DNA from 2 places in the Curtobacterium sp. SL109 genome. Region 1 is predicted to be linked to the other one. Evidence: predicted binding sites of a transcription regulator. Region 1 holds the regulator's gene; the other holds the start of a gene.
The links. The regulator HrcA, encoded in region 1, represses chaperone genes, less so after heat shock. The targets are predictions, from matches to a motif close to TTNGCACTCGNNNNNNNCGAGTGCNAA.
Positions count from the first base shown of each region.

Region 1 (14,855 bases):
CGCTGGGCGGTCGCGACCACGTGCGCCAGGAGGTCCGGGTCACCGGCCGCGAGTTCGGTGACGTTCTGGTACTGCTCGGTCTTCGGGACCACGAGGACGTGGACCGGGGCCTTCGGGGCGATGTCCTCGAACGCGATGACGCGGTCGTCCTCGGCCACGATGGTCGCCGGGACGTCGCGCGTGACGATCTTCGAGAAGATGCTGCTCATGGCCCCATCGTAGGACGCCCGACCGACGCCGCGCCCTCCGGGTGCGACCGCGCTGCGCGAGGCGGTCACCAGCGGCCGAGGCGGGCCTGCAGGACCGCCAGTGCCGCGGGCCCGGCGGTGGAGGTCCGCAGGACGGTGTCCCCGAGCCGGACCCGCACCGCACCGGCGGCTTCGAGACGCTCCAGCTCGGAGCCGTCGATGCCGCCTTCCGGTCCGACGACCAGGGCGATCTCGGTGGCATCGGCCGGGGGCTCCCACGTGGCGAGCCGCTCGGTCGCGGTGGGGTCGAGCAGGACGAGCACGACGCCGTCCGAGGACGCCGCCGCGAGCTGCGCGGTCGTCATCGGCAGGTCCACCGAGGGCACGCGCGACCGGATCGCCTGCTTGGCGGCCTCCTGCGCGATCGCAGCCCACCGGGCACGGCCCTTCTCGACCTTGGCGCCGTCCCAGCGGGAGACGCTGCGCGCCGCCGACCAGGGCACGACGCGGTCGACGCCGATCTCGGTCGCGGCCTGCACCGCCATCTCGTCGCGTCCGCCCTTCGCGAGCGCCTGCACGAGGGTCAGCGACGGGGACGGCGGTTCCTCGACCACCACGGACGCGACGGTCAGCACGAGGGCGTCACGACCGACGGACTCGACCGGTCCGAGCACGACGGTGCCGCGGCCGTCACCGAGGCGGAGCGTCTCCCCGACTCGCACCCGCGACACCGTGACCGCGTGGCGGCCCTCGGCGCCGTCGAGCGCGACGGAGTCCCCGACGGTCACGCCGTCGAGGGACTCCACCAGGTAGAGCGACGCCATCAGAAGTTGAAGAAGCGGTCGCGCAGCTTGCCGAACATGCCCTGCTGGAACCGGGCGAGTTGCGGTGCCGCGGACTTGTGCGACTTCGCGAGCTGCTCGACGAGCTGGCGCTCCTTGTGCGAGAGCTTCGTCGGGGTCACGACCTGCACGCCGACCCGGAGGTCACCGCGCCCGCTGCCACGCAGCTTCGTGATGCCGCGGTCCTTGATCACCAGGACGTCGGCGCTCTGCACGCCCGGTCGGACCTCGAGCTCCACGGGACCGTCGAGGCCGTCGATCGTCGTCGTGGTGCCGAGGATCGCGTCGGTCATCTGGACCTCGAGCGTGGCGAGCAGGTCGTCGCCGTCGCGGCTGAAGACGTCGTGGTGGTGCACCCGGACCTCGAGGAACAGGTCACCGGAGGGTCCACCCGCCGGGCCGACCTCGCCCTGCCCGGGCATCTGGAGGCGCAGACCGGAGTCGACCCCGGCGGGGATGTCGACCGGGATGGTGCGACGAGCGCGGACGCGACCCTGGCCCTGGCACGTCGGGCAGGGGTTCGGGATGACGGTCCCGTGGCCGCGGCAGGTGCCGCACGGCGCGCTCGTCACGACGTTGCCGAGGAGCGACCGGACCTGGCGTTGGATCGAGCCGGACCCGCCGCAGATGTCACAGGTGCGCGGGCTGGTGCCCGGTGCGCAGCAGGAGCCGCCGCACGTCTCGCAGAGCACCGCGGTGTCGACCTCGACGTCCTTGTGCGTGCCGAAGACGACCTCGTCGAGGTCGACGTCGATGCGCAGCAGGGCGTCCTGTCCGCGCTCGGCCCGGCTGCGGGGACCGCCGCCACGGCCACCACCGGCGCCGCCGCCGAAGAAGGCGTCGAAGATGTCGCTGAAGCCCGCCGCACCACCGCCGCCGAAGGGGCTGTCGGCGGGGCCGGCGTCGTAGCGGCGCCGCTGCTCGGGGTCGCTCAGCACGTCGTACGCGTGCGTGACGTCCTTGAAGCGTTCGGCGGCGTCGGGGCTCGGGTTCACGTCCGGGTGGAGTTCCCGCGCGAGTCGGCGGTACGCCTTCTTGATGTCGGTGTCGGCCGCGTCGTGCGGGACACCGAGGACGTCGTAGTGGTCTGCCACGTATCCCTCAGTTGTGTTCGTCGGTGGATCGGATGATGGGGGTCGTCAATTCTCGCCGAGGAGCCTGGAGAGGTACCGGGCGACTGCCCGCACCGCTGCCATGTTCGAGCCGTAGTCCATGCGCGTCGGTCCGAGGACGCCCAGCCGGGCGACCTCGCCGCCGGCTGCGACGTACCCGCCGGCCACGATGCTCGTGGCGTCGAGACCGTACTCCGCGTTCTCGACGCCGATGCGCGCGGTCACGGAGACGTCGTCGAGCTGCATCTCCCCGAACAACCGGAGCAGGGTCACCTGTTCCTCGATGGCTTCGAGCACGGGGAAGAGCCCGCCGGAGAAGTCCTGCTCGCTCTTGGCGAGGTTGGCGGCGCCGGCCATCAGCAGGCGGTCCTGCCGGTTGGCGGCGACCTGCTCGATGAGCGTCGCGACGACCACGCCCGCCAGGGTCTGCGAGTCCGGGCGGATCTGTGCGGGGATCGCCCGCAGCGCGGTGGGGACGTCCTGCAGCGGGAGCCCGACGGTCGCGCCGTTGAGCACCGAGCGGAGTTCGACCAGGGCGGACTCGTCGAGCCGGACGTCGGTCTCCACGACGCGCTGCTCGACCCGGGCGGTGTCGGTGATGAGCACGACCATCAGGCGGGTGTCGCCGAGCCGGACGAGTTCGACGTGCTGGACCCGGGCGCGCACCATCGACGGGTACTGCACCAGGGCGACCTGGTTCGTCAGCTGGCTGAGCAGCCGGACGGTGCGGCTGAGGACGTCGTCGAGGTCGTTGGACGCCCCGAGGAAGGTCTCGATGGCGTGCCGCTGCGCACTCGAGAGCGGCCGTGCGGCGGCGAGGTGGTCGACGAAGACGCGGTAGCCCTTGTCCGTCGGCACCCGGCCGGACGAGGTGTGCGGGGCGATGATGAGCTGCTCGTCCTCGAGCAGGGCCATGTCGTTGCGGATCGTCGCGGCGCTGACCCCGAAGGCGTGCCGGTCGACGATGGACTTCGACCCGACGGGCTCGCGCGACGAGACGTAGTCACGCACGATGGCCTTGAGGACCTCGAGGGAACGTTCACTGACCACCGGGACCCCTTCCACGCGTGCTGGCACTCGGACATGTCGAGTGCTGATCCTACGCCTGCACACCGACACGCTCGGACTTCTCCGGGGGCCGGTCGCTACGCTGCCGCCATGAGCTACGGACACGAGCAGGACGGCGCCAGAGGCCCCGGTCAGCCCCGCCCCGGCGACTACGCCCACCAGCCCCACCCGCAGGGCTACGGGCAGCAGCACGACGGCCCGCAGTACCAGCCACCGCAGCCGCTGACGCCCGAGGACCAGCGCCTCTGGGCGACGCTCACCCACGTGGGCGGGATCTTCCTGAGCTTCGTGGGGCCGCTCGTGGCCTACCTGGTGCTGCGGGACCGCGGCGGCTTCGTCCGCGAGCACACCCGCCAGGCGCTGAACTTCCACATCACGGCCGCGATCGCCAGCTTCGTCGCCGGCCTGCTGACGCTGCTGCTCATCGGCTTCGTGCTGCTGCCGATCATCAGCGTCCTCGTGGTCGTCTTCGCGATCATGGCCGCCGTGGCCGCCAACCAGGGGCGCTTCTACCGCTACCCGCTGACGATCGAGTTCGTGAAGGCCTAGTCGAGCAGTTCGCGGACCACCGCGTCCGCGAGCAGCCGGCCCTGCAGCGTCAGGTCGAGGCGACCCGGCGCCCCGGGGCGGCCCAGGGCACTGCGGCCGTCCACCAGACCGCGCGCGATGAGCCCGGCGACCCGGCCACGGGCCTCCTGGCGGAGTTCCTGGGTGGTGAGTTCCCCACGGACGCGCGCGGCGAGCAGCACGCGCTCGACGTAGCGGGTCTCGTCGTCGAGCGTCTCGCGACCAGCGGCCGGGGACACGTCCTGGAGCACGCGGCCCGCGTACGCGGCCGGGTGCTTGACGTTCCACCAGCGGGTGCCGGCGACGCTCGAGTGCGCGCCGGGGCCGACGCCCCACCAGTCGTGGCCCTTCCAGTAGGACAGGTTGTGCCGGCTGACGTGCTCGTCGCCGCGGGCCCAGTTCGAGACCTCGTACCAGGAGTAGCCGGCGTCGCCGAGCACCTGGTCCGCGAGCTCGTACATGTCGGCGGCGAGGTCGTCGTCCGGGGCGGGCAGCTCACCGCGGGAGACCGCGCGGCCCATCGCGGTGCCGTCCTCGACGATCAACGAGTACGCGGAGACGTGGTCAGGCTCGCACGCGAGCGCGGCGTCGAGCGAGGTGCGCCAGTCGTCGAGGGACTCCCCCGGCGTCGAGTAGATGAGGTCGAGCGAGACGTCGAGGCCGAGCTGCTTCGCGAGGTCGACGACGACCGGCACGCGCTCGGAGTCGTGGGTGCGGTCGAGGGTGGCGAGCACGTGCGGCACCGCCGACTGCATGCCGAAGCTCATCCGGTTGAAGCCACCGGCGCGGAGGGTCTCGAGCGAGGCCGCGTCGACGGAGTCCGGGTTGGCCTCGGTCGTGACCTCGGCCCCCGGCAGGATGCCCCACGTGTCGTCGATCGCGCGGAGGATCATCGCGAGGTCGCTCGCCGGCAGCATCGTCGGGGTGCCACCACCGAAGAACACGGTCGACACCGGCCGACGGGGCACGCCCGAGCGGTCGAGGACCGACGCGGCCCACTCGATCTCGCGCACCGCATGGCCGGCGTAGTCGTCACGGCGGACGCCCCGCAGCTCGGACGCCGTGTACGTGTTGAAGTCGCAGTAGCCGCAGCGCACCCGGCAGAAGGGCACGTGCACGTAGACACCGAAGGGGACGTCACCCGCACCGGCCGCCGGGGTGAGCAGGCCGTCCGCGGGAGCCGGGTCAGCGATCGGGAGAGCACTCGGCATGGACTCCATTCTCCGCCATGATGGAGCCATGGAGCACCACTCGGTCCCGACCACGGTGCTGTGGGACATCGACGGCACCCTCGTCCGGAACGCCACCTCCCCCGGCAACCTGTACCACCTGGCGCTCGAGCGCGCGACGGGCCGTGACCTCCCCCTGCTCGTCGGTCACCAGCACGGGCGCACCGACGCCGGCATCATCGCCGAGCACGTCCGCGCCCACGACCTCGCCGTCGACGTGATCCCGACCGTGACCGCGCACCTCCGCGACCTGTCCGAGGAACGGCACCGCGCCGGCGAGCACCGCACGGCCGCTCCCGGAGCCCTCGCCCTGGTGACCCGCTTCGCGGCGCTCGGCTGGCGGAACGGGCTGCTCACCGGCAACTCCGCGTACCGCGCCCGCGTCAAGCTCGCCGGCGCCGGGTTCGACGTGGACGCCTTCGACTGGGACCACTCGTACTTCGGGGACGAGGAGGTCGAGCGTGCCGGGGTCACCGCCCTCGCCGCGGAGGCCCTCGCCGGCACCCGCGCGGTCATCGTCGGCGACACCCCACGGGACGGCGAAGCGGCCGACGCCGTGGGCATCCCGTTCCTGGCCGTGGCGACCGGCGTCTACGACGTCGAGGCACTCCGGCACACGAACGCGGTGGCGATCGCGCGGGACTGCGTCGTCGATGCGGCCCTCATCGAGGACGCCATCGCCGCGCTGCCCCCGCTGCGACACGAGTAGCGGGCGTCCACCCGGGCGGTCAGTCCCCGCGCAGCGCCGCCAGGTACTTCTCGGCCATCACCCGCTGCTGCCGGCGGAGCAGCGGCGCGACGAAGCGCCACTTCGCGCTGGCGGGCTGCGAGAACTGGCGGACCTGCAGCCACACGGAGCCGTCCGCGGTGCGCTCCACCACGAAGGACTCCTCACCCGAGAGCGGGTGGCCTTCGAGCGTGCCGTACGCGAAGCCCTTGCGGTCGGGCTCGTCGATGATCGACACGACGCGCACAGGCGCCTGCACCGACCGACCGAACGCGTGCATCGTCAGCACGGCGGTGGTGCCGGCGGTCACGAGCGGGGTGCCGTCCGGTGCGAAGTGCTCGACCCGCGGCGTCCCGATGGAGGCCGGCGCGATGGGCACCCCCTGCTCGTCGAACGTGACGGGGTTGTAGCGGACGTCGTCGTCGTCGGGCGCGTCGTCCACCCGGACGCCCATCCCGCTGCGCTCCTGGATCTGCCACGTCAGCGCCTGGGTCACCGCCGTGTCGAACCGCTGGTCACCGTGCCCGATGCGGGCCCGGGACTCCGCCGGGGTGAAGCCCTCCGGCGGGTAGGTCATGAGGTCCGGCGCCTGTGTCGCACCGACCGCTCCGTAGGTCAGGGCGGTCAGGTACCCTCCGCGGCTGCTCATCCCGCCATCGTACTGGGCCTGACCGACGGGCCGGACCGCTCGGGGTCACCGGTGGAGACCCGCGTCCGGTTCCGGACAGGCACCCCGAACGGGAGGCTGCAAGTCGTTGCGTATGCATCTACCTTTGGGTGCGTGCCCCGCTCCAGTGCCCTCCCCCGTCGGTCCGTCGACCGACGCACCCGGATGGCCGGGATCGCGACGCTCGTGTGCTTCGCCGTGGCCGCTGCCGCGCGGGTCCTCGTCGACACGTCCACCGCTGGCTTCGACGCACCCGCCCGGTACACCACGGCGGCGCCGAGCGGGTGGACGGCCTTCGACACGGTGAACGTCGTCGCCGTGGCCGGTGCCAGCCTCGCCGGCGCCGCGGTCCTGCTCTTCGGCGCGACGCTCGTCTCCGCCGTGCTCCACCACCCGGGGCGCCGCCTGCCCCTCGTGATCGGGGCCGTCACGCTCGTGATGGTGCTCGGCGCCGTCCTCGCCGGGACGGTCGCGAGCGGCCGGACCGACTTCGCCGTCGTCACGGAACTCGAGCTGCTGCGGACCGCACTGGCAGGACTGGCGGTCGCGAGCCTCCCGGCGGTCGTCCTGGGCGCACTGCGCGCCCGCGGCGAGACGTGACACCGTCGGCGACGGTCGTCCTGGGCGCGGTGCGCGCCCGCGCCCGCCGCTGAGCCCTACTTCTTCTTCTCTTCGACGTCCCCGGAGAGCGCGGCGATGAAGGCCTCTTGCGGGACCTCGACCCGGCCGATCGTCTTCATGCGCTTCTTGCCCTCCTTCTGCTTCTCGAGGAGCTTGCGCTTGCGGGTGATGTCACCGCCGTAGCACTTCGCGAGGACGTCCTTGCGCATGGCGCGGATGCTCTCACGGGCGATGATGCGCGCGCCGATGGCGGCCTGGATCGGGACCTCGAACTGCTGGCGTGGGATGAGCTTGCGGAGCCGCTCGGTCATCAGCGTGCCGTACGCGTAGGCCTTGTCGCGGTGCACGATCGCGCTGAAGGCGTCGACCTGGTCGCCCTGCAGCAGGATGTCGACCTTGACGAGGTCGGCGGCCTGGTCGCCGACGGGCTCGTAGTCGAGGCTGGCGTAGCCCTGTGTCTTGCTCTTGAGCTGGTCGAAGAAGTCGAAGACGATCTCGCCGAGGGGCATCTGGTAGCGGATCTCGACGCGGTCCTCGCCGAGGTACTCCATGCCGAGCAGGGAACCGCGGCGCTGCTGGCACAGCTCCATGATCGCGCCGACGTAGTCCTTCGGTGCCAGGATCGCGGCACGGACCATCGGCTCGCGGACCTCGATGATGCGCCCGGTCGGGAACTCGGACGGGTTCGTGACCTCGGTGACCGTGTTGTCCTCGTTCGTGACCTCGTAGATCACGCTCGGGGCGGTGGTGATGAGGTCGAGGTTGAACTCGCGGGACAGGCGCTCGGTGATGATCTCGAGGTGCAGCAGGCCGAGGAAGCCGCAGCGGAACCCGAAGCCGAGCGCGACGGAGGTCTCCGGCTCGTAGACCAGCGCGGCGTCCGAGAGCTTGAGCTTGTCGAGCGCTTCGCGGAGGTCCGGGTAGTCCGAGCCGTCGATCGGGTACAGGCCCGAGAAGACCATCGGCTTCGGGTCCGTGTAGCCGGGCAGGGCCTCGGTCGCCGGGCGCTGGGCACTCGTGACGGTGTCGCCGACCTTGGACAGGCGGACGTCCTTCACCCCGGTGATGAGGTAGCCGACCTCGCCGACGGACAGGCCCTTCGTGGGGATCGGCTCCGGGCTCGACACCCCGATCTCGAGGATCTCGTGCGTCGACTTGGTCGACATCATCTGGACCTTCTCGCGCGGGGCGATCGAGCCGTCGATCATGCGGATGTACGTCACGACGCCGCGGTAGCTGTCGTAGACCGAGTCGAAGATCATCGCGCGGGGCGCGGCGTCGACCGTGCCGACCGGGGCGGGGACCGTCCGGACGACGAGGTCGAGGAGCTCCGGCACGCCGACGCCGGTCTTGCCGGAGACGCGGAGGACGTCCTCGGGCTTGCCGCCGATGAGCTGGGCGAGCTCGGCCGCGTACTTGTCGGGGTCGGCGGCGGGCAGGTCGATCTTGTTGAGGACCGGGATGATCTGCAGGTCGTTCTCGAGCGCCAGGTAGAGGTTCGCGAGCGTCTGGGCCTCGATGCCCTGGGCGGCGTCGACGAGCAGGATGGCGCCCTCGCACGCGGCGAGGGAGCGGGAGACCTCGTACGAGAAGTCGACGTGCCCGGGCGTGTCGATCATGTTCAGCGCGTAGGTCTGACCGTCGAGCTCCCACGGCATGCGGACGGCCTGCGACTTGATCGTGATGCCGCGCTCACGCTCGATGTCCATGCGGTCGAGGTACTGCGCGCGCATCGCACGGTCCTCGACGATGCCGGTGATCGAGAGCATGCGGTCGGCCAGCGTGGACTTGCCGTGGTCGATGTGCGCGATGATGCAGAAGTTGCGGATCGCGTCGGCCGGAGTCGCGGCGGGCTCGAGCGGAGCGGATGCTTGTGGGCTCACGGTTCCTCAGGTGGGTCGGACGGTCAGGAGATTGTCCCACGGTTGCGTCCCGGCAGCGTGCGGGCGGTGCGGGGCGGCCGCGCGGCTGGCGCGTGGTGCGAGGTTGACCACCTCGTGCAGCCCTGGATGCCCGCACGGGGCGACCGACCTCGCACCAGGCGGAGGAGCGCGCACGGTGCGGGGCGTGGCGGGGCCGCGCCGAGCCTCCCGGCCGGGTCCGACGGAGGGTCCGGCTCAGACGACCGCGTGCGCCGGGGCCGGCAGCGCGCCCAGGCCGCGCCGCAGGTCCTCCGGGGTCGCCGCCAGGCAGACGCGGATCCAGCCCTCGCCGCTGCGGCCGAACGCGCTGCCCGGTGCCACGGCGACCCGCTCGCGCTGCAGGAACGCCAACGCCCACGCGGCGACGTCCCCCTGGGCGGCGTGCGCGACGTCGATCCACAGGTAGAAGGAGCCGTCCGGTGCGTTGTACCGGATGCCGGCGGCGTCGAGGACCTCGGTCGCGACCTCGAGGTTGGCGCGGTAGTGCTCCCGGGCGTCGCGCACGGCGGAGTGGTCCCCCACGATCGCTGCGAGGGCCGCGTACTGGTCGGGCTCGGCGACGCAGCTGATCATCGACTCCTGCACGGTGCGCATCGTCGGGCCCAGGCCCTTCGGGGTCACGAGGTACCCGACCCGGACCCCCGTCATCGCGTACGTCTTGCTCAGCGAGAAGGCGGTGAAGACGCGGTCGTCCTCGTCGAGGGCGGCCAGGCTGACGTGCCGGGTGCCGTAGGTGAAGTACTCGTAGACCTCGTCGCTGATCACCCAGAGGTCGTGTTCCTTCGCGAACGCCAGGATCCGCCGGAGCGTCGCCTCGCTGAACACCGTGCCGAGCGGGTTCGACGGCGAATTCACCACGATGGCCCGGGTCCGCTCGGTCACGCTCGCAGCGAGGGCGTCGAGGTCCGGCTCGAACCCGTGCTCCGGCCCGAGGCGGTACGGCACCGGCGTCGCGCCGATGATGTGGGCGTTCATCGTGAACGTCGTGTACCCGGGGTCGGGCACGAGCAGCTCGTCACCCGGGCTGAGCACGAGGGTCATCGCCTGGAACAGCGCCTGCGTCGCGCCGATCGTCATCCAGATCTGCTCGAGGTCGGCCTCGATGCGGTTCTCCCGCCGGAGCTTCTCCTGCACGGCCAGGCGCAGCGGCGTGATGCCGCCGTTCGGGGTGTACCCGGTGCGGTCCTCGGTCCAGGCACGTCGGGCCGCGTCCCCGATGTGCGTGGCCACCGGGACGTCCGGCTCGCCGATGACGAGCATCGTGACGTCCACGCCGTCCGCCTGGAGCAGGGCGGCCTGCTCGAAGACGCGGCGGATGCCGGAGGCGGGGACGGTGTCGATCCGAGGTGCGAGGGACGGCATGCTCGACACGGTAACGCCGCCGTGTTTCGGGGCGGTGACACGGGCGTGGTTCGGCGCGGTGTCGCGGGCGTGGTTCCGCGCGGAGCCGCGGGAGCGGGGCGTGTCGCGCGCGTTGATCCGCACCCCTGACCCTGGTAATGTGGCTTGCTGGCTTACGCGTTCCGTCGCCCACGGGTGGAACGCGATGCGACCAAGGGCCCCTCTACCCAGCGGTCGCGACCACCCGTCCGAGACGAAGCAGGAGCAACACATGGCGAACATCAAGTCGCAGATGAAGCGCATCAAGACCAACCTCAAGGCCACCGAGCGCAACAAGGCCTACAAGTCCGAGCTGAAGACGTTCATCCGTCACACCAACGAGGCCATCGTCGCCGGCGACAAGGAGAAGGCCACCGCCGCTCTCGCCGTCGCGTCGAAGAAGCTCGACAAGGCCGTGAGCAAGGGCGTCATCCACAAGAACCAGGCCGCGAACCGCAAGTCGGCCATCGCGAAGAAGGTCAGCGCGCTCTGAGCGTCTGATCCTCTCGAAGGCCCCGCACCGTTCCGGTGTGGGGCCTTCGTCGTTCCCGGGGTCGGCGCGGGGGGCTGGGGTGGCGGCGGGCGGGCGCGCTGACGCGCGGGCGGCGGCGCGGCTGGTTCCGGATGACGACGCACAACGGAAATCCGCTGGCGCCGCCGGAATCCGTGGTTCGGGCCGACACCCGTTGTGCGGCGTCGGCCTGGAGGCTCGGCTCACCACACCGGGGCTCGCCGCGTCGGGCAACGGTGCGACGTCGGCCGGGAGGCTCGGCTCAGCTCACCGGGGTTCGCCGCGTCGGGCGATGGTGCGGACCATGACCTCGAGCGCGTAGTGGGCGTCGCGTGAGCCGCCCTTCACCGCGGTGTCGGCCTCGGCGATGCTGATGATCGCGTTCGCCAGCCCGGACTCACTCCACCCGGCGACGTCCCGCTGGGCACGCTGCACCTGCCACGGCGCCATGCCGAGCGCGGACGCGGCCTGACCGCTGGAGCCCCGGAAGGAACTGACCTTCGCCATGGTCCGGATCTTGCTCGCGAACGCGGCGACGATCGGCACGGGTGCCTCGCCCGTCGCCAGGGCGTGCCGCAGCTCCACGATGGCCGGAGCGGACCGCCCGGCGAGGGCGATGTCCGCGACCTTGAACGCGTTCGTCTCGACGCGGCCGCCGTAGTACTTGTCGACGACCCGGTCGGTGATCTCCTGGGCCTCGTCCGCCAGGAGCTGCCGGCACGCCGCCGCCAGCTCGGCGAGGTCGTCGGCGAACGCGGCGACCAGCGTGCGCACGGCCGAGGGTGCGATCTTGCGTCGGGCAGCGCGGAACTCGGCGTTCACGAAGTCGATGCGGTCGGTCTCCCGCTTGAGCTCGTCGCACAGGACCTCGATCCCCCCGCCGACGCCGCTGCGGATCGTGTCGAGGAGCTTCTTGCCGCGCACCCCGCCGCCGTGCCGCAGCACCAGGGTGACGTCGTCGGCCGGGTTGCCCAGGTACGAGATCGTCTCCGTGATGAAGGCGTCCGTGCACTTCTCGACGTTGGTGACCCGGACGAGCCGCGGTTCGCCGAACAGGGACGGGCTGGCAAGCGTCGCCAGCAGGCCGGGCGCGTACTGGTCGGCTTCGAGGTCGTGGACCTCGAGCGCGGGGTCCTCGCCGACGAGCAGGTCGCGGAGCATGCCGGTCGCACGCTCGGCGAGGAAGGTCTCGGGTCCGGTGACGAGGACGACGGGCGCGGGACGGATGCCCGACCACGGGACCTGGTCGATCTTCGCGGCGGCGCGCGCGGGCTTCTTGGCGGGCATGCGGTCCTTCCGACGGTGCGTGGTCGAGTCTACGGGCCGCCCCCGACGTGGGCCGTCGCAGGGCGAGCGTCGCTGCAGTCCCCCGAGCAGCCGGTGCCGGGGTCCGTGTCGGCGACGGTGGTGCCGCCTGCCGTTCCGTCCAGACCTCCGGGCCGGCGACAGCACCACGGACGACGATCGTCCCCTGCCGGTCGGTGCGGAAGGGCGTCGTGCCGGCGGCGGCGAGCATCTCGAGCGCCCGCTCCGTCGGGTGCCCGTACGTGTTGTCCGCGCCGACGCCGATGAGTCCGACCGGCGCTGCGAGCTCGCGGTAGAGCGTGGGGTCCTGGTCTGCGGACCCGTGGTGCGCGACCTTCACCAGGTCGACGGGCCCGAGCGCCGTGGACGCCGGGACCGACCCACGCAGCCGTCGTTGTGCCGTGGCGTCGAGGTCCCCGAGGAACACCCCGGTCAGGCACGTCGTGCACCCCGGTGGTCGGTCCGTCCGCAGCACAATGCTCGCCTCGTTGCCGCTCGTCGGGTCCGACACCCGCGGCCAGAGCACGTGCCAGGGCACCCGCCCGAGCACCCCGTGCACGCCGTCGTCGGCACGCCGGACGTCCACCCCCGCGGTCTCGAGCCGTCGGAGCACCCCGGCGTCGGCCGGCCGTACCGGCGGTCCGACGAGCGCCAGGTCCACGTCCCCGACGACCTCGTCCAGTGCACCGACGTGGTCCTCGTCGTAGTGGGTCAGCACGAGCAGGTCGATCCGGTCGACGCCGAGCAGGTCGAGACAGCTCCGCAGCCGAACGGGGTCGTCGCCGACGTCGACGAGCGCGGTGCTCGTGCCGTCCCGCAGGAGCACCGCATCCCCCTGCCCGACGTCGCACATCGCCACGGACCAGTCCCGCGGCAGCCCCGCGCGCGTCAGGACCGTCGGCACCACCGTGGTCGCGAGCCCGATCGCTGTCACCACCGAGGCCACGAGCACGAACGGTGTCCGGACCCCCGCCGGTGCGAGCACCACGCCGACGACCGCACCACTGACCACGACGGCGGTCACGACGCCGACCGCCCCGGCCGGCCACGGGAGCGAGGCCACGGGCAGCCCGGCCGCCGTCTGGGCGATGACCCCGATCGCGGCAGCCGGAGCCCACGCGACCGCCGCCACGACGCCGCCCGCTGCCGGCCACAGCGGCGCCAGCACGCACGCCAGCAGCCCGATGACCGTCACCACGGGGGCGAACGGCTCCGCCAGCAGGTTCGCCGGGACCGCGTACGTCGGCAGGGCGGGTGCGAGCGGGATCGTCAGCGGCCAGCACGCCACCTGCGCGGCGAACGGCACGGCGACGGCAGCGGCCACCGGTGTCCAGCAGCGCCGTGCGAGCAGCGCCGTCAGCGGTGGCCCGAGCACGACGATCCCCGAGGTCGCCAGCACCGACAGGCCGAAGGCGAACGACCGTGCGAACCACGGGTCGACGACGAGCATCACGACCGCCGCGAGCGCGATGAGCGGCACACCACGGACCGGACGACCCGACAGGTGCACCACGAGCACGACGACGGCCATCACGGTCGCGCGGAGGATCGACGGGTCCGGGCGGACGAGCACGACGAACCCGACGAGGAGCACCACCGCCAGCGCTGCCCGGGCGCCACGGCCGAGCCCGGCGGCGCGACCGAGCAGCACCACGAGGGCCACGACCACCGCGCAGTTCGAGCCGGAGACCGCGGTCAGGTGGGTCAGGGCGCTGGCCTCCATCGCGGCCTCGGTCGCCGGGTCCAGACCGCTGCGGTCGCCGATCGCCAGCCCCCGGAGCAGTGCTCCCCGGGCTGTGGCAGGTCCGCGGTCACGGTGGCGAAGGCCCCGCGCGCGTGGTCCGTCAGCGCGAGGAGCCCGGTCGGCGGTTCCGTGGCTGCCGGCCCGCGGAGGAACACCACGAAGGCGGTCGCGGACCCGGCCTCGTCCGACTCGATCGCTGCCCGCGCCGTCAGCGTCGTGCCGGCTCCGAGCGAGCCCTGACGAGGAGCATCATCGTCCACAGCGGGAACCACTCGCACAGGCACGTCGAGCCCCGTCGCAGCGCCGGCCGCACGCAGGGTCGCCACGACCGACCGGTCCGCCCCGGCGAGGTCCCGGTCGAGCACCACCGTCACGGACGCCGACCGCCCGGCCAGGGCCTCGAGTGCCGCGGGGCTCCGGCGGGGGTCCCCGACGGCGACGGCGACCGCGACGAGGGAGACGAACGCGGCCGACGTCACCACGAACGCCGCGACGACCCGCACGCGCTCGCCGGACGGCCGAACCCACAGCAGGGCCGTCCCCGTGAGGAGCACCCCGCCGGCGACCGCTGCCACCGCCCATGCCGCCGACGTGGACCCGACGAGCACGGCGGCGACGACCCACGCGACCGCGACGGGCACCGCGATGCGCAGGTCAGCTCGCGCGGGCGTGACGTTCACACGCGCACCCGGTCCTGCAGCTCGGCGAAGCGGCCGTCCCCGATCCCGCTGACGTCGAGCAGGTCCTCGACCGCGGAGAACCGACCGTGCTCCTCCCGCCACGCGAGGATCCGCTGCGCCAGCCCCGGACCGATGCCGGGCAGGGTCTCGAGGGCGGCCTGGTCCGCGCTGTTCAGGTCGACGACGTCCGACGCTGCAGACCCGTCTGAGCCCGCGGCCCCGGACACCCCAGACCCAGGACCGGGATCAGCCCCAGCGGACCCAGCAGGACCAGCAGCGCCACCGCTGTCGG
Region 1 covers NZ_JAPPRB010000002.1:2,093,905-2,108,759, reverse strand. Annotated here, with positions in the region: gene OVA28_RS11435 (histidine triad nucleotide-binding protein) at 1-209, opposite strand, end outside; gene OVA28_RS11430 (16S rRNA (uracil(1498)-N(3))-methyltransferase) at 275-1,012, opposite strand; gene dnaJ (molecular chaperone DnaJ) at 1,012-2,124, opposite strand; gene hrcA (heat-inducible transcriptional repressor HrcA) at 2,170-3,192, opposite strand; gene OVA28_RS11415 (DUF4870 domain-containing protein) at 3,301-3,759, shown strand; gene hemW (radical SAM family heme chaperone HemW) at 3,756-4,988, opposite strand; gene OVA28_RS11405 (HAD family hydrolase) at 5,017-5,715, shown strand; gene OVA28_RS11400 (DUF1990 family protein) at 5,735-6,382, opposite strand; gene OVA28_RS11395 (hypothetical protein) at 6,515-7,000, shown strand; gene lepA (translation elongation factor 4) at 7,057-8,904, opposite strand; gene OVA28_RS11385 (pyridoxal phosphate-dependent aminotransferase) at 9,139-10,305, opposite strand; gene rpsT (30S ribosomal protein S20) at 10,556-10,816, shown strand; gene holA (DNA polymerase III subunit delta) at 11,102-12,121, opposite strand; partial or broken gene OVA28_RS19215 (ComEC/Rec2 family competence protein) at 12,753-13,862, opposite strand; gene OVA28_RS11370 (hypothetical protein) at 13,844-14,563, opposite strand; gene OVA28_RS11365 (helix-hairpin-helix domain-containing protein) at 14,560-14,855, opposite strand, start outside.

Region 2 (14,855 bases), 1.9 Mb from region 1:
AACACGAGCAGGACGACGGCGACGCCGACGGGGAGGGCGCTCATGCCGTACAGGGCACCAGCGACCGCCGCGGGGACGACGGCGAGTGCCGCCGTGGCGACGAGGACGGACCCCGGCAGGCGACGGACCGGCAGGAGCGCGGCGGACTGCACGAGGAGCACGACCAGCAGCAGCCACCAGCCGCCGGAACCTGCCCCGGTCCCGAGCGGGGGCACACCGAGTGACGAGCCGTCGGGGTCGGCGGCGTCGATCGCGGGGAGCGAGAGCAGCAGCCCGATCGAGACCAGGGCGGTGACGGCGGCGACGACGACGTCACGGCGACGGATGGACACGTCGGCGCTCGTCCGGGCGTCAGCGGTGGCCATGAGCCGAGTCTACGAAGCGCTGGTCGGAGCCGTGCACGACGGTGTCGTCGTGGTCGCCGGTGTAGCCGAGTCGTCCGCGGGTGCCGATGATGATCGCCAGGGCAGCGACCGTGGCCCCGATGAAGAGCACGAGCACGCCGCGGTCAGCGTCGATGCCCGGGTACATGTCGGTCCAGAGCACGGAGACGGTGTTGTTCACGCCGACGTGCAGGAGCACCGACAGCGGCAGGCTCTGACCCGTGCGGTTGAACACCCACGCCATCACGACGTTGAAGGTGATCGTGAAGCCGGCGAAGACCAGCGGCGCGGTCCAGTGCGCGTCGGGCCACCCGCCCCAGTCGCTGAAGAAGAGCGGCATGTGCCAGAGCGCCCAGAGCGGGCCGAGGACGGCGGCGGCACCGAGCGGGCCGAAGCGACGCTGGAGACGGGGGAGCGCGAAGTCGCGCCAGCCCGGTTCCTCGGACAGCCCGGTCGTCACCATCTGCAGCGCGAGCGCCGGGACGATCGTGGCGAGCGCCAGCAGCGACGGTGGGTTGACGACCCCGCCGGACGCGATCGCGCCTGCGGCCACCACCACGAGCGGCACCGCGACGAGCGCGAGCACGTACCACTGCCACGCGACCCGCCACTTCCAGAGCCGTCCGACCCAGGTGCGGAGACCGGCACGGCCGTCGGTGACCGCGGTGACCAGGAACGCGGCACCGAGCGGGCCGAGGAGCGCACCCGGCAGGACCCCGGCGAGCTGTGCCGAGCCGAGCATCTCCGGCACGTGGACGTCCCACACGCCGAGCCCGTGCGGGGACAGGATGTACGGCAGCCAGGCGAGCCAGCTCAGGCCGCACGCGAGGACCGCGAACGCGACGAGCGGGTGGCGCCGGATGAGGTTCGGGGCACCTCCCGTGTCGGGCGTCGCCCTGGTCGGGGTGATGGTGGTCATGATGTCCTCCGTGTCGATCCGCAACCGTCGATCGGTCACACCACGACGCTAGGAACAGCCGTCGTCTGGGACGACCGGAGGAAGGACGAGGTCTCGGACATCGTCCGGAAGGAGGAGGCGTGACCCGTATGCTTCGGCGGTGGACTCGACACTGCCCTCGGGGACGACACGACGCCGTGTCGAACTCCGGATCACCCGCCCGCTGCTGACGTGGTTCGCCCGTCCGACCGTCACGATCAACGGCGTCGGCCAGCCCGCCCAGTGGGGCGTCGGCACCTGGGCGGTGCCGGACGGCGACACCGAGATCGGCGTCTACTGCTACAACCGCGCGTGGCGGTTCGGAGCCGCGCACATCACCGTCGCCCCCGCTGACCAGGGGTACGAGTACCGCGTCGGCGTCCTGCCCGTGGGACCCGGGACGCTCCGTCCACAGCCTGCGGCCTAGACCCCGGCGGGGCTCCCGAGCCGCCTACGATGGACGGGTGCTGCTCGCGATCGACACCTCCGCCGGGACCTCCGTCGCCGTCGTCGACTCTGCGACCCGCCGGGTCCTCGCTGAGCGCTCGACGGAGGACACCCGCCGGCACGCCGAGGTCATCGGCCCCTTCCTCGCCGAGGTCCTCACGTCCGCCGGCATCACCCCCGCAGACGTCACCGGCGTCGTCGCCGGCATGGGCCCCGGACCCTTCACTGGCCTCCGCGTGGGGATCGCCGCCGCCCGGACCTTCGCGGCCGCGCGAGCCGTCCCGTTCCTGCCGCTCGTCAGCCACGACGCGGTCGCGGCGGACGTCGCCGCGACCGACCCCGCCGACGCCGGCCCCTTCGTCGTCCTGACGGACGCCCGCCGACGCGAGGTCCACTGGAGCGTCCACGACCAGGCCGGCACGCGCACCGCGGGGCCCGGACTCGCCAAGCCGGCGGACCTGGACGACGTGCTGGGAGCCTCCGGGGCGTTCCGGCGGGTCACCGCAGCCACCGTCCCCGCCGGGAGGCTCGGGGTGCTCGCCGCGGACCGGCTCGCCTCCGGCGCACCCTTCGCCGAGGACGCCCCGCTCTACCTCCGCGAGCCCGACGTGACCGTGCCCGGCGCTCCGAAGCGGGTCGCGCGGTGACGCTGCCCGACGGGCTGCGCCTGCGGCGCGCCCACCCGCAGGACCTCGACGACGTGATGTGGCTCGAGCACGCCTCGTTCCCGACCGACGCCTGGTCGGCGTCGCAGATGTCCGGGGAGCTGTACTCCCCGCACGGGTACTACGTCGTCGTCGAGACGACCGGGGAGGGCGCATCGACGGTCGTCGGGTACGCGGGGCTGTCCTCGTTGCCCGGCAACCCGGTGGCCGACGTGCAGACCATCGCGGTGTCGGCGGAGCACCGCGGGCAGGGCATCGGCCGGACGCTGTTCACCGAGCTCCTCGACGAGGCCCGGCGTCGTGGCGTGCACGAGGTCTTCCTCGAGGTCCGCGCGGACAACCCCGTCGCCCAGACCATGTACACCGGGTTCGGGTTCGAGCAGATCGCCGTCCGACCCCGCTACTACCAGCCGGACGGGGCCGACGCGTGGGTGATGCGGGCGGAGCTGCCGCCGGTGTCGGCCGCACCGCCGCGGACCGGGCCCGGCCCGATCGGACAGGAGACCTTCGATGCGTGAACCGCTCGTGCTCGGCATCGAGACCTCGTGCGACGAGACGGGCGTCGGCATCGTCCGCGGGACCACCCTGCTCGCGAACGTCATCGCGTCGAGCATGGACGAGCACGCGCGCTACGGCGGCGTCGTGCCCGAGGTCGCCGCACGCGCCCACCTCGAGGCGATGACGCCCACGCTCACCCAGGCGCTCGCCGAGGCCGGCGTCACGCTCGACGAACTCGACGCCGTCGCGGTCACCGCGGGCCCGGGGCTCGCCGGCGCCCTCATGGTCGGGGTCGGGGCCGCGAAGGCGCTCGCCGTGGCCACCGGCAAGCCGCTCTACGGCGTGAACCACCTGGTGGGCCACGTCGGGGCGGACGTCCTGCGTGCGGACGGCAGTGCGATCGAGCTCCCGACCGTGGCGCTGCTGGTGTCCGGCGGGCACACCTCGTTGCTCCTCGTGCGGGACCTGGTCGGCGACGTCGAGCTCCTCGGCGAGACCATCGACGACGCCGCGGGCGAAGCGTTCGACAAGGTCGCACGACTCCTGGGGCTGCCGTACCCGGGCGGGCCGCAGATCGACCGCGCCGCTGCCGACGGTGACCCGACCGCCATCCGGTTCCCCCGTGGGCTGACCCTGCCGAAGGACATGGCCGCGCACCGGTACGACTTCTCGTTCTCCGGGCTGAAGACCGCCGTCGCGCGCTGGGTGGAGCGCTGCCGCGACGACGGGCGCGAGGTCCCCGTCGCCCACGTCGCCGCCAGTTTCCGCGAGGCCGTCGTCGACGTGCTGCTGACCAAGGCGCTCAACGCCTGCCGGGACACCGGGGTGGACCGGCTCCTGCTCGGCGGCGGCGTCGTGGCGAACGCCCGCCTGCGCGCCGTGGCCGAGGCCCGCTGCGCCGAGGCCGGCGTCGCGCTCCGCATCCCCCCGCTCGACCTCTGCACCGACAACGGTGCGATGATCGCGGCCGTCGGGGCGCGGCTGGTCGCGGAGGGGCACGCGCCGAGCGACCTCGACATCGCCGCGGACTCCACGCTGCCGGTGACGACCGTCCAGGTCTGAGCGCCGGCCGCAGCTGCTGGTCCGCCCCCGTGCCGCCCCGAACAGGGCTGGGTCGGCGGGTCCGCGCCTGTGGCAGGCTTGCAGGCGACGGCCGCACGGGTCGTCGGGAGGGGTGCATCGTGTCCGATCAGAACCAGTGGCCGAAGCCGGGCGAGCAGCGGCCGGACGGACAGCAGCCGGACGCGTCGGCACCAGCACCCGGATCGGCGGCCGAGCCCGGTGGGTACGGGCAGGATGCCCCGCAGCAGCAGAACCCGTACCAGCAGAACCCGTACCAGCAGCCGGGTCAGCCCCAGGCGAACCCGTACCAGCAGCCCGGGCAGTACGGGCAGAGCGGTCAGGGGCAGTACGGCCAGCAGCAGCAGCAGCAGCAGCAGCCGCAGCAGCAGTACGGGCAGCAGCCGGGCCAGAGCCAGGGCCAGGGCCAGGGCCAGGGCCAGCAGCAGCAGTACGGCCAGTACGGCCAGGGTCAGAACCAGGGGCCGGGCCAGAATCAGGGCCAGTACGGCCAGCAGCCGCAGTACGGCGCCCCGCAGAACCCCTACGCCGCGTCGAACCCGTACTCGCAGCAGTACGCCCAGCCCGGCGCCTACGCGAACACCGGCTACCAGCCCTACGCGCAACGACCCAAGACGAACCTCTTGTCGATCCTGTCGATCGTGTTCGGACTCGGCGCGATCCCGTTCTTCTTCATCGCGATCCTGGTCGGTCCCGCCGGTGCGATCCTCGGCCACGTGGCGCTCCGGAGGATCAAGCAGACCGGTGAGAACGGCCGCGGCCTCGCACTCACCGGCATCATCGCCGGCTGGGTGATGACGGGCTTCTGGCTCCTCTGGATCATCGTGGTCGTGTTCGCCTTCGGGCAGGCCGGCGGCTACACCGACTACGGCAGCTACGACTCCGGCGCCTTCATCAGCTGACGACGCTGACGACACTGACGGCGGTGCGCCGCTGACGGCCCGGACGCCCCTGCGTCAGAGCCGCTCGCAGAGCACCGCCGTGTGCCGCCCCTCGAGCCGGGTGAGCACGAGCGTCACCCGGCCCGTGCCCCCGCGCAACCGGAGGCGCTTCCGGAACTCGGCCGGGTCGACGTCGACGCCCCGCTTCTTGATCTCGACCGTGCCCACGCCGTCGGCGGCCAGGCGTGCGGCGAGCTTCTTCACGTCGAGCGGCATCGTGTCGAGCACGCGGAACCCCTGCGCGAACGGCGTCGTCACGGCACGGTCGGCGCTGACGTAGGCGATGCCCTCGGAGAGCATCCGCCCGTCGAGCTGCCGTGCGAGGTCGCCGATCAACCGGGCGCGGATCACGGCGCCGTCGGGCTCGTAGAGGTACTCGCCGAGCGGCCCCGTGTCGACGTCCTCGGTGTCGCCGTCGGCGGTCAGCTCCGCGATGCCGTGCGCGCCGATGACGGTCGCCGCGCGCCGGATGCCGGGTCGTGCGAGCGGGCCGAACCACAGGGCGAGCTCGACGACCTCCCGGTCGACGGACGTCCACTGCGCCTCGGCGGTGTCGGGGACCAGGTCGCGGTCGATGCCCGGTCCGAGCTTCACGCCCGTCGGGGTGGTCGTCGCGGCGGCGAACACGGTGTCGAGCGACGGTGACCAGTCGTCCGGGTCCGCCAGGCGACGGGTGTTCGTGTGCCCGGTGGTGCGCCGTGCGGGGTCCATCCACACGCCGTCGACGCGGGTCAGGTCGAAGGCGGCCGCGTCCCCGAGCTCGACGCGGGCGTCCGGCCAGAGCGCGAGGTTGTGCGTCGCCACCGCTGCCGTGACCTCGTCGCGGTCGACCGCCGTCACGTCCAGGTCGAGCGCCGCCATCGCCATCGCGTCCCCACCGATGCCGCACCCCAGGTCCGCGACCCGGCGCAAGCCGGCGGCGGCGAACCGTCCGGCGTGCTGTGCGGCGACGGACAGTCGGGTGGCCTGTTCGAGCCCCGCCTCGGTGAAGAGCATCCGGCTCGCGAAGTCGCCGAACTTGCCCCGCGCCTTCTGGCGGAGCTTCGCCTGCGTCAGCACCGCTGCGACGAGTCCGGGGTCGTGGCCCTCGGCACGCAGCCGGGACACCACGCGGACGATCTCACCGCCGTCGGAGACCGCCGGGGTGCGGTCGAGCAGCGCCATGCCGTCCGGGGTCAGCAGCTGAGCGAGTTCGGCAGCGTCCATGAGACGATCCTGTCATCACCAGGAGACCTGGCACTCGGATTGACCGAGTGCCAGCCGCCCCCTACAGTTGGACCTGGCACTCTCGTGCGCGTAGTGCCAACCGGTTTTCATCTGTACCAGTCAGTACCGAGAAAGAAGAGGTCACCGTGGCCGTCACCATCAAGCCGCTCGAAGATCGCATCGTCATCCGTCAGGTCGAGGCGGAGCAGACCACTGCATCCGGTCTCGTCATCCCGGACACCGCGAAGGAGAAGCCGCAGGAGGGCGAGGTCGTGGCCGTGGGTCCGGGTCGCATCGACGACAACGGCAACCGCGTCCCCCTCGACGTCGCCGTCGGCGACAAGGTCATCTACTCGAAGTACGGCGGAACCGAGGTCAAGTACTCGGGCGAGGACCTGCTGGTCCTCTCCGCCCGCGACGTCCTCGCGGTCATCGAGCACTGAGACAGCTCCACTCCTCGAACGCCCCGTCAGCCCCGCGCTGACGGGGCGTTCGTGCGTTCCGGGGACGGTCCGGGCCAGCCGGGAGGCTCACGCTGCGTCCGCCGCGTCGACGCGCGTCCGTAGCATTGGTGCGTGACAGAGCGCGTGGTGCGGAGCGAGGCGTCGGTCGGGGTCCTGCAGGCGGTCATCGCGTACGGGCTCTGGGGGCTGATGCCGCTGCTCTTCGTGGCGATGGCACCCGCCAGCGCGTTCGAGATCGTGGCCTGGCGCATCGTCGTCGGGCTGCTCTTCTGCCTGGTCGGCATCGCGCTCACCCGGTCGTGGCTCCGGACCCGGTCCCTCGTCGCCCAGCGCCGCATGATGGGCGTGATGGCGATCGCCGCCGTGCTCATCCTCGTGAACTGGACCGTGTACGTCCTCGCGACGACGACGGGTCACACGGTCGAGGCCGCGCTCGGGTACTTCATCAACCCGCTCGTGACGATCGCACTCGGCGTGGTCCTGCTCCACGAGCGGCTGCGCCCGGTGCAGTGGGCAGCGGTCGGGCTCAGCGTCGTGGCCGTCGTGGTGATCGCCGTCGGGTACGGCCAGATGCCCTGGATCTCGCTCGCGCTGGCGTTCTCCTTCGGGCTCTACGGCCTGGTGAAGAAGCGCGTCGGCGGGACGGTCGACGCCCTCAGCGGGTTGACGATCGAGACGATGTGGCTGACGCCGCTCGCGGTCGTCGCCCTCGTCGTGCTCGGGGCGACGGGCGTCGCGGGCGGGATCACGTTCGGGTCCGAGGGCTGGGTACACGTGCTCCTGATGCTCGGCGCCGGCCCGGCGACCGCGGTGCCGCTGCTCCTGTTCGCGTCCTCCGCCCGTCGGCTGTCCCTCTCGACGCTCGGGCTGACGCAGTACCTCACGCCCGTGCTGCAGCTCGTCGTCGGCGTCGTGGTCCAGCACGAGGCGATGTCGGCCTCGCGCTGGATCGGCTTCGGGATCGTCTGGGTCGCCCTGCTGATCCTGACCACCGACTCCCTGATGGCTGCGCACCGCGCCCGCCGCACCGTGCTGCCGCGTCGAGCGGCCTGACGGACGCCAGCCGAGCCTCCCGTCCGCCCTCACCGGACGCGGAACGGCCCCGGGAGCCGAGCTCCCGGGGCCGTTCAGTGGTGGTGCGGTGCTACTTCTTGACGGCGCCCTGGATGGCGCTCTGGTAGACCGGCTTGTTGTCGCCGTCGAACTTGTAGATGCCGATGTAGGCGGTGGACGGGTCGTTGTTCGCATCGAACGGACCGATGCCGGACGGACCCGTGTAGTGGATGTCCTTGCCGCCGTCGAGGAGCGTCTTGCAGTCCTTGAACGTGGCGCACTCGGTGCCGCCGTCGACGCCGGAGACCTTGTCCATGTTGGCCTGGATGGTCCCGGAGTCGGTGCCCTTGCCCTTCACCGCTGCGAGGGCGGCGAGGGTGGTGGCGTCGTAGGACTCCGCCGCGTACGAGTAGTCGGCCAGCACCTTGCCGGAGGACTTCTTGTAGAACTCGGCGAGGCGCTGCTTCAGGTCGTCCTTCGGCGAGGCGCCGGGGATGGTGCCCTGGGCACCCTCGAGCGTGCCCGGGTCGAAGTCCTTCGAGTAGTCAGCCGTGTTGCCGTCCGACATGTAGATCTTCGCCATGTCCGCGTTCTGCGACTTGAGCTCGGGGATGATCGACTTGGTCTCGTCGAACGCCAGCACGACGATCGCGTCAGGCTTGGTCGCGAGCGCGGCCGTCACCTCGGACGAGAACGTGGTCTGGCCGGGCGGGAACTCCTGGCCCTTGCCCTTGCCGCCGTAGACGACCTGGCCGCCGGAGGCCTCGACGGCCGCCTGCACGGAGTTGCGCAGGCCGGTGCCGTACGTGTCGTTGAAGACGAGGAACGCGACCTTGGCGTTGCCGTCACCGGTGACGAGCTGGCCGAGCGCCGAACCCTGCACCGAGTCCGGCGGAGCGGTCCGGTAGTAGTACGACGAGTAGCCCGAGAGGTCGGACGCGGTGTTCGCGGGCGAGATCTCGACGATGCAGTTGCTGGTGAGCTGGTCGATGACGTTGAGCGTCACGGACGAGGACTCGGCGCCGATCGCGACCGGGACCTTCGCGTTGACAAGCTTCGTCGCCGCGGAGCTCGACACGGTCATGTCGGTGCTGTCACCGGAGTCGGTCTGCGGCGAGATGGCGACGTCCTTGTCGAGCACCCCACCAGCGGAGTTGATGTCCTCGACGGCCAGGCCGACGCCGGACTCGGCGGGCGGGTTGAGGTAGGCCAGCGATCCGGTGAGGGGCAGGATCGTGCCGATCTTCAGCGCGTCGGTGCCGGGCGACGACGGCGCCTTGCAGCTCGAGGCCGGGTCCTTCTTGGCGGCCGAGGCCGACGAGGACGGGCTGGTGCTGCCGGAGGTGGAGCACGCCGCGAGCAGGACCGCAGCCGCTCCCGCCAGTGCCAGCGCCGTGGTGACGCGGGTGGTTCTGATCATCCGTGGAACCCTTTCTGTGCGCGGAGGCCGTTGCCGCATCGGGTCGAGTGCGGCACCTCCACGTGGGGATGCGAGCAAAAGTAGGGTCTGCGTGTTTCGCCCGTGTGACGGGGTGGTACGGAAAGTGTTTCGTTACGAAGCCGTGACGAAGGCTGTGCGGACGTTCGGGGTCGGGCCGCGGGGCTGAGTGCGCGGTCTGCGCCGGGCGGATGGTCCGGTCTCGGAGCTGCTTGCGCCGGGCGGATGGTCCGGCAGGGCGCCCTGGAGGCTCGGCGTACGTTCCGCAGGCATGAGCGACTACCAGCCCACCAGAGCAATCGTCACCGGTTCCGAATCCGGCATCGGTCGCGCCACCGCCGTCGCGCTCGCCGCAGCGGGGATGGACGTCGGCATCACCTACCTGTCCGAGCCCGACCGTGCGAACGAGACCGCCGAGGAGGTCCGCGCCGCCGGACGCCAGGCCTTCGTCGAGCAGATCGACGTCAGCGACCTCGCCAGTGCCGGAGCCGTGATCGACCGCCTCGTCGAGCAGCTCGGCGGTGTCGACGTGATCGTCGCCGACGCCGGTACCGGCGACAACGCGCCGTTCCTCGAGATGACGCTCGACCAGTGGCGGCACACGGTGTCCACCGACCTGGACGGGGCGTTCGTCACGATCCAGGCCGCCGCTCGTCGGATGGTCGAGCAGGGCACGGGTGGGCGCATCATCGGCATCACGAGCGTGCACGAGCACCAGCCGCGGTACGGGTCGAGCGCGTACGACGCCGCGAAGCACGGACTCGGCGGCCTGCTGAAGACCATCGCGATCGAACTCGCCCAGTACGGGATCACGTCGAACGCGGTCGCACCCGGCGAGATCGCGACGCGGATGACCGGCGCCGAGGACGAGGACCCGCAGACGATCTCCCGCCCCGGGGTGCCGCTCGGTCGGCCGGGGAACGCGTGGGAGATCGCGGCGGCGGTGGCGTTCCTCGCCTCGCCGGCATCGTCGTACATCACGGGGGTGTCGCTGCCTGTGGACGGCGGCATGCTGCAGATGGGGCCGCACGGAGGATCGCACATCACGTCGGACGACTGGCGCTCCGCCTGAGCCCTCGGGACGTCGGTCTCCGCGGGGCGTCGGTCTCCGCGGGGCGTCGGTCTCCTCGGGTGGACGGCGAGACGCCCCCTGGTCGGCGAGACGGTGCCGGATCCGGCGGTGTCTCGCTGACCAGGGGGCGTCAGGCGTGCGGGTGGTGCGTCAGCGGCTGTAGTTCGGGGCCTCGACGACCATCTGCACGTCGTGCGGGTGCGACTCCTTGAGCCCGGCCGCGGTGATGCGGACGAACTTGCCGCGGGCCTTGAGCTCGGGGATCGTGCGGCCGCCGACGTAGAACATCGACTGCCGGAGCCCGCCGGTGAGCTGGTACACGACGTTGCCGACCGAGCCGCGGTAGGGGACCTGGCCCTCGATGCCCTCGGGGATGAGCTTGTCGTCGTTCGGGACGTCCGCCTGGAAGTAGCGGTCCTTCGAGTACGAGGTCTTCTTGCCACGCGTCTGCAGTGCGCCGAGGGAGCCCATCCCGCGGTACGCCTTGAACTGCTTGCCGTTGACGAAGACCAGGTCCCCGGGGGACTCGTCCGTGCCCGCGAGCAGGGAACCGAGCATCACGGTGTCGGCACCGGCGACCAGGGCCTTGGCGATGTCGCCCGAGTACTGCAGCCCGCCGTCGGCGATGATCGGGACGCCGGCCTCTCGCGCGGCGAGGGAGGCCTCGTACACCGCGGTCACCTGCGGGACGCCGACGCCGGCGACGACACGGGTGGTGCAGATGGAGCCGGGGCCGACGCCGACCTTGACGGCGTCCACACCGGCGTCGATGAGCGCCTGGGCACCGGCACGGGTCGCGACGTTGCCGCCGATCACGTCGATGGAGTCGAAGGACCGGTCGGCCTTGAGGCGGCGGACCATGTCGAGCACGCCTTCGCTCTCGCCGTTCGCGGTGTCGACCACGAGCACGTCGACGCCGGCGTCACGGAGCGCCTCGGCACGCTGCCAGGCGTCGCCGAAGAACCCGATCGCCGCGCCGACGCGCAGCCGGCCCTCGTCGTCCTTGGTGGCGTCCGGGTACTGCTCGCTCTTGTCGAAGTCCTTGACGGTGATGAGCCCGCGGAGCTTGCCGTCCGCGTCGACGAGCGGGAGCTTCTCGATCTTGTGCTGCGCGAAGATCGCGATCGCCGACTCGGGGTCGATGCCTTCGAGCGCGGTGATCAGCGGGGCCTTCGTCATGACGTCGCGGACGAGCGTGGTCTGCTGCTCGAACGGTGCGACGAAGCGCATGTCGCGGTTGGTGATGATGCCGACGAGGGTGCCGTCGGCCTCGACCACGGGGAGACCGGAGACGCGGAACTGGCCGCAGAGCGCGTCGACCTCGGCCACGGTGGCGTCCGGGGTCGTGGTCACCGGGTTGGTGATCATGCCCGACTCGGACCGCTTGACCTTGTCGACGTAGGCGGCCTGGTCCTCGATGGAGAGGTTGCGGTGCAGGATGCCGATGCCACCCTGTCGCGCCATGGCGATGGCCATGCGGGACTCGGTGACGGTGTCCATCGCCGCCGAGAGCAGCGGGACGCTGACGGAGATCCGCTTGGTGAGCCGGGACGCGGTCGACGCCTCGCTCGGGATGACGTCGGTGTGCCCGGGCAGGAGCATGACGTCGTCGTACGTGAGTCCGATGAATCCGAACGGATCCGGCTGGTCCATGGGTCCCCTTCGTGGGCGCGTGAAGTGGTCGAGGCACCGGACGCAGCGTCGGGTTCCGGATGGAACATGCTAACGCGGGAGCCGCGATGCGCATTCCGGCTGTGGAGGACTTGCCCACCGTTCCTCCACAGCATCACAGTTACGGCACGAATCACACAGGGAACACGTTGGAAACACGGGTGTCACAAAAAGCCCATAGGTTCCTCGGCATCCGAACGAGAGGCTCTTCCGTGGGATCCACAACTCCTGCGGGGCCGGCGCTGTTGCGCCGGTTCCGCCCCGGTGCGCCAGGTCGTCGTCGACTGGTGCTCGTCGTCGTGCTCGTCGCGGCCTTCCTGGCGACCTTCCTGATCGACTGGGCGGTGACCATCCCCGCCCAGGGCGCCACCCCCGCCGCGACGGCGAGTGCGAGCGCCAGCTCGGCCCCGTCGTCGAACCAGCCCTGCACCGTGAGCACGTCGAACGGCTGCATCCAGGGCACGATCCTCGACAGCAAAAGGGAGCCCGCCGTCGGCGTGGACGTCGACGTGGCGGGGCCCGCCGGCTTCGCGGCGACGTCCACCACGTCCGCGCAGGGCCGCTGGGCCGTGAGTGTGCCGGCAGCGGGCCAGTACTCGGTCACCGTCGACCAGGACACGCTGCCCAAGGGCCAGTTCCTGACGAACGCCGCCGACGCCAAGCGCACCGTGCAGGCGAACCTCAACGCGAACGCCGGACAGATCTTCCAGCTGTCGGACCAAGAGGGCGCCACCACGTCCGAGGCCGGCACCAGCGTCACCGCGGCGCGGGCATGGCAGCAGTTCGTGTCCGGCATCCGGCTCGGGCTGCTCATCGCCCTGGCGTCGATCGGTCTGTCGCTGATCTACGGCACGACCGGCCTGTCGAGCTTCTCGCACGGTGAGCAGGTCACCCTCGGTGGCCTCCTCGCGTACACGTTCGCCAACCAGCTCCACATGAACATCTGGGTCGCTGGGGTGATCGTCGTGATCATCTGCGCGGCGAGCGGGTACCTGCAGGACATGGTGATCTGGAGTCCGCTCCGGCGCCGCCGCATCAGCCTCACGCAGCTGATGATCGTCACCATCGGTCTCTCGATCGCGGCGCAGTACGCCTTCCAGTACTTCTTCGGCGCCTCGACCGTCCGCATCCAGCAGAGCAACCCCCAGACGGTGACGTTCGCCGGGGTGACCCTGACCGTGCAGTCCTACGTGGCGATGGCCATCGCGCTCGTCGTGCTCATCCTCACCGGGCTGTTCCTCGCGAAGACCCGCTTCGGCCGGGCCACCCGCGCGGTGTCGGACAACCCGGCCCTGGCATCGGCGTCCGGCATCGACGTCGACCGGGTGATCCGCTTCGTGTGGACGCTCGCCGCCGGTCTCGCCGGGCTGTCGGGCGTGATGCTCGGCCTCGTGCTCAACGGCGTCAACTGGCAGACCGGCCTGCAGCTGCTCCTGCTCATGTTCGCGGCGGTGACGCTCGGTGGCCTCGGTACCGCCTACGGCGCCCTCGCCGGGTCGATGATCATCGGCGTCGTCGTCGAGCTCACGAACCTCGTGCTGCCGGGTGACTTCAAGTACGCCACCGCCCTCGTCATCCTCATCCTCATCCTGTTGTTCCGGCCGCAGGGCATCTTCGGCCGCGCCGAGCGGATCGGCTAAGGGAGCGCCGCCATGGACTACATCCTCAACCTCCTCAGTTCTCTGACGCAGGAGGCCCTCGCGCCCACGACGGCCGCGTTCGCGCTCGCCGCCATCGGGCTGAACGTGCACTTCGGCCTCACCGGACTCGTCAACATGGGTCAGGCGGCGTTCCTGCTGCTCGGCGCCTACGGGTTCGCCATCTCGATCACGAACGGCCTGCCCCTCGGGATGGCCGTCCTGGTCGCCCTGCTGGTCTCGATCGTGTTCGCGATCATCCTCGGCATCCCGACGCTCCGGCTCCGCGGCGACTACCTGGCGATCGTGACGATCTCCGGTGCGGAGATCATCCGGATGGTCGGACGCTCGAGTCTGTTGACCACGACCACGGGCGGCTCGAACGGCATCACCGGCTCGAGCTACCGCGACCCGTTCAACGCCCTGAGCTTCCTGCCCGACGGCACCACCACGATCCTGTGGTTCACGTACTCCAACAACGGCGTCAACGGCTGGTGGATCCGGATCGTCGGCTGGGGCCTCGTCGCCCTGTTCACGCTGGTGCTGTTCCTGCTCATGCGCAGCCCCTGGGGCCGTGTCGTGAAGGCCATCCGCGAGGACGAGGACGCCGTGCGCTCGCTCGGCAAGAGCGTCTACTCGTACAAGATGCAGGCGCTCGTGTTCGGTGGTGCGCTCGGAGCACTCGCCGGCATCATCTACGTCATCCCGAGTTCGGTGCAGCCGGACGCGATGGGTCGTTCGATGACCTTCTTCATCTGGACGGCGCTCATCCTCGGTGGGGCGGCGACGGTGTTCGGCCCCGTGCTCGGAGCCGTGCTGTTCTTCGTCGTCCGACTCGGCATCCGCACCCTGGCCGGGGACTTCATCCCGAACTCGATCATGAACGCGCAGCAGGCGGAGCAGTTCTCCTACGTGCTCGTCGGCGTCGCGCTCATGCTCCTCATCGTGTTCCGCCCCCAGGGACTCCTCGGCAACAAGAAGGAGCTGACGTTCAGTGTCTGAGCAGCACGCACCCGCGACCACGGTGTCGCACACGCCCGGGGCAGCGAAGCCCGACGCGATCCTGACGGTCGACAACATCAGCCGGAAGTTCGGCGGCATGACGGCGGTCGACGTCGACCACCTCGAGGTCCAGCGTGGTTCCATCACGGCGCTGATCGGCCCGAACGGTGCCGGCAAGACCACGTTCTTCAACCTGCTCACCGGCTTCGACAAGCCGACGAGCGGGAAAGAAGCCCGCTGGCAGTTCAACGGCGCGACGCTCGGCAACACCGGTGCCGCGAAGGTCGCCCGAGCCGGCATGGTCCGCACGTTCCAGCTGACCAAGGCGCTGTCCCGCCTCACCGTGATGCAGAACATGCTC
Region 2 covers NZ_JAPPRB010000002.1:232,136-246,990, reverse strand. Annotated here, with positions in the region: gene OVA28_RS02470 (sensor histidine kinase) at 1-365, opposite strand, end outside; gene OVA28_RS02465 (CPBP family intramembrane glutamic endopeptidase) at 352-1,302, opposite strand; gene OVA28_RS02460 (hypothetical protein) at 1,442-1,747, shown strand; gene tsaB (tRNA (adenosine(37)-N6)-threonylcarbamoyltransferase complex dimerization subunit type 1 TsaB) at 1,785-2,414, shown strand; gene rimI (ribosomal protein S18-alanine N-acetyltransferase) at 2,411-2,950, shown strand; gene tsaD (tRNA (adenosine(37)-N6)-threonylcarbamoyltransferase complex transferase subunit TsaD) at 2,943-3,992, shown strand; gene OVA28_RS02440 (DUF4190 domain-containing protein) at 4,112-4,912, shown strand; gene OVA28_RS02435 (class I SAM-dependent methyltransferase) at 4,967-6,157, opposite strand; gene groES (co-chaperone GroES) at 6,304-6,600, shown strand; gene rarD (EamA family transporter RarD) at 6,733-7,674, shown strand; gene OVA28_RS02420 (ABC transporter substrate-binding protein) at 7,766-9,094, opposite strand; gene OVA28_RS02415 (SDR family oxidoreductase) at 9,384-10,184, shown strand; gene guaB (IMP dehydrogenase) at 10,335-11,837, opposite strand; gene OVA28_RS02405 (branched-chain amino acid ABC transporter permease) at 12,068-13,495, shown strand; gene OVA28_RS02400 (branched-chain amino acid ABC transporter permease) at 13,508-14,494, shown strand; gene OVA28_RS02395 (ABC transporter ATP-binding protein) at 14,487-14,855, shown strand, end outside.
Region 2: the regulator HrcA is predicted to act here: its motif matches at 6,185-6,211, upstream of groES (co-chaperone GroES).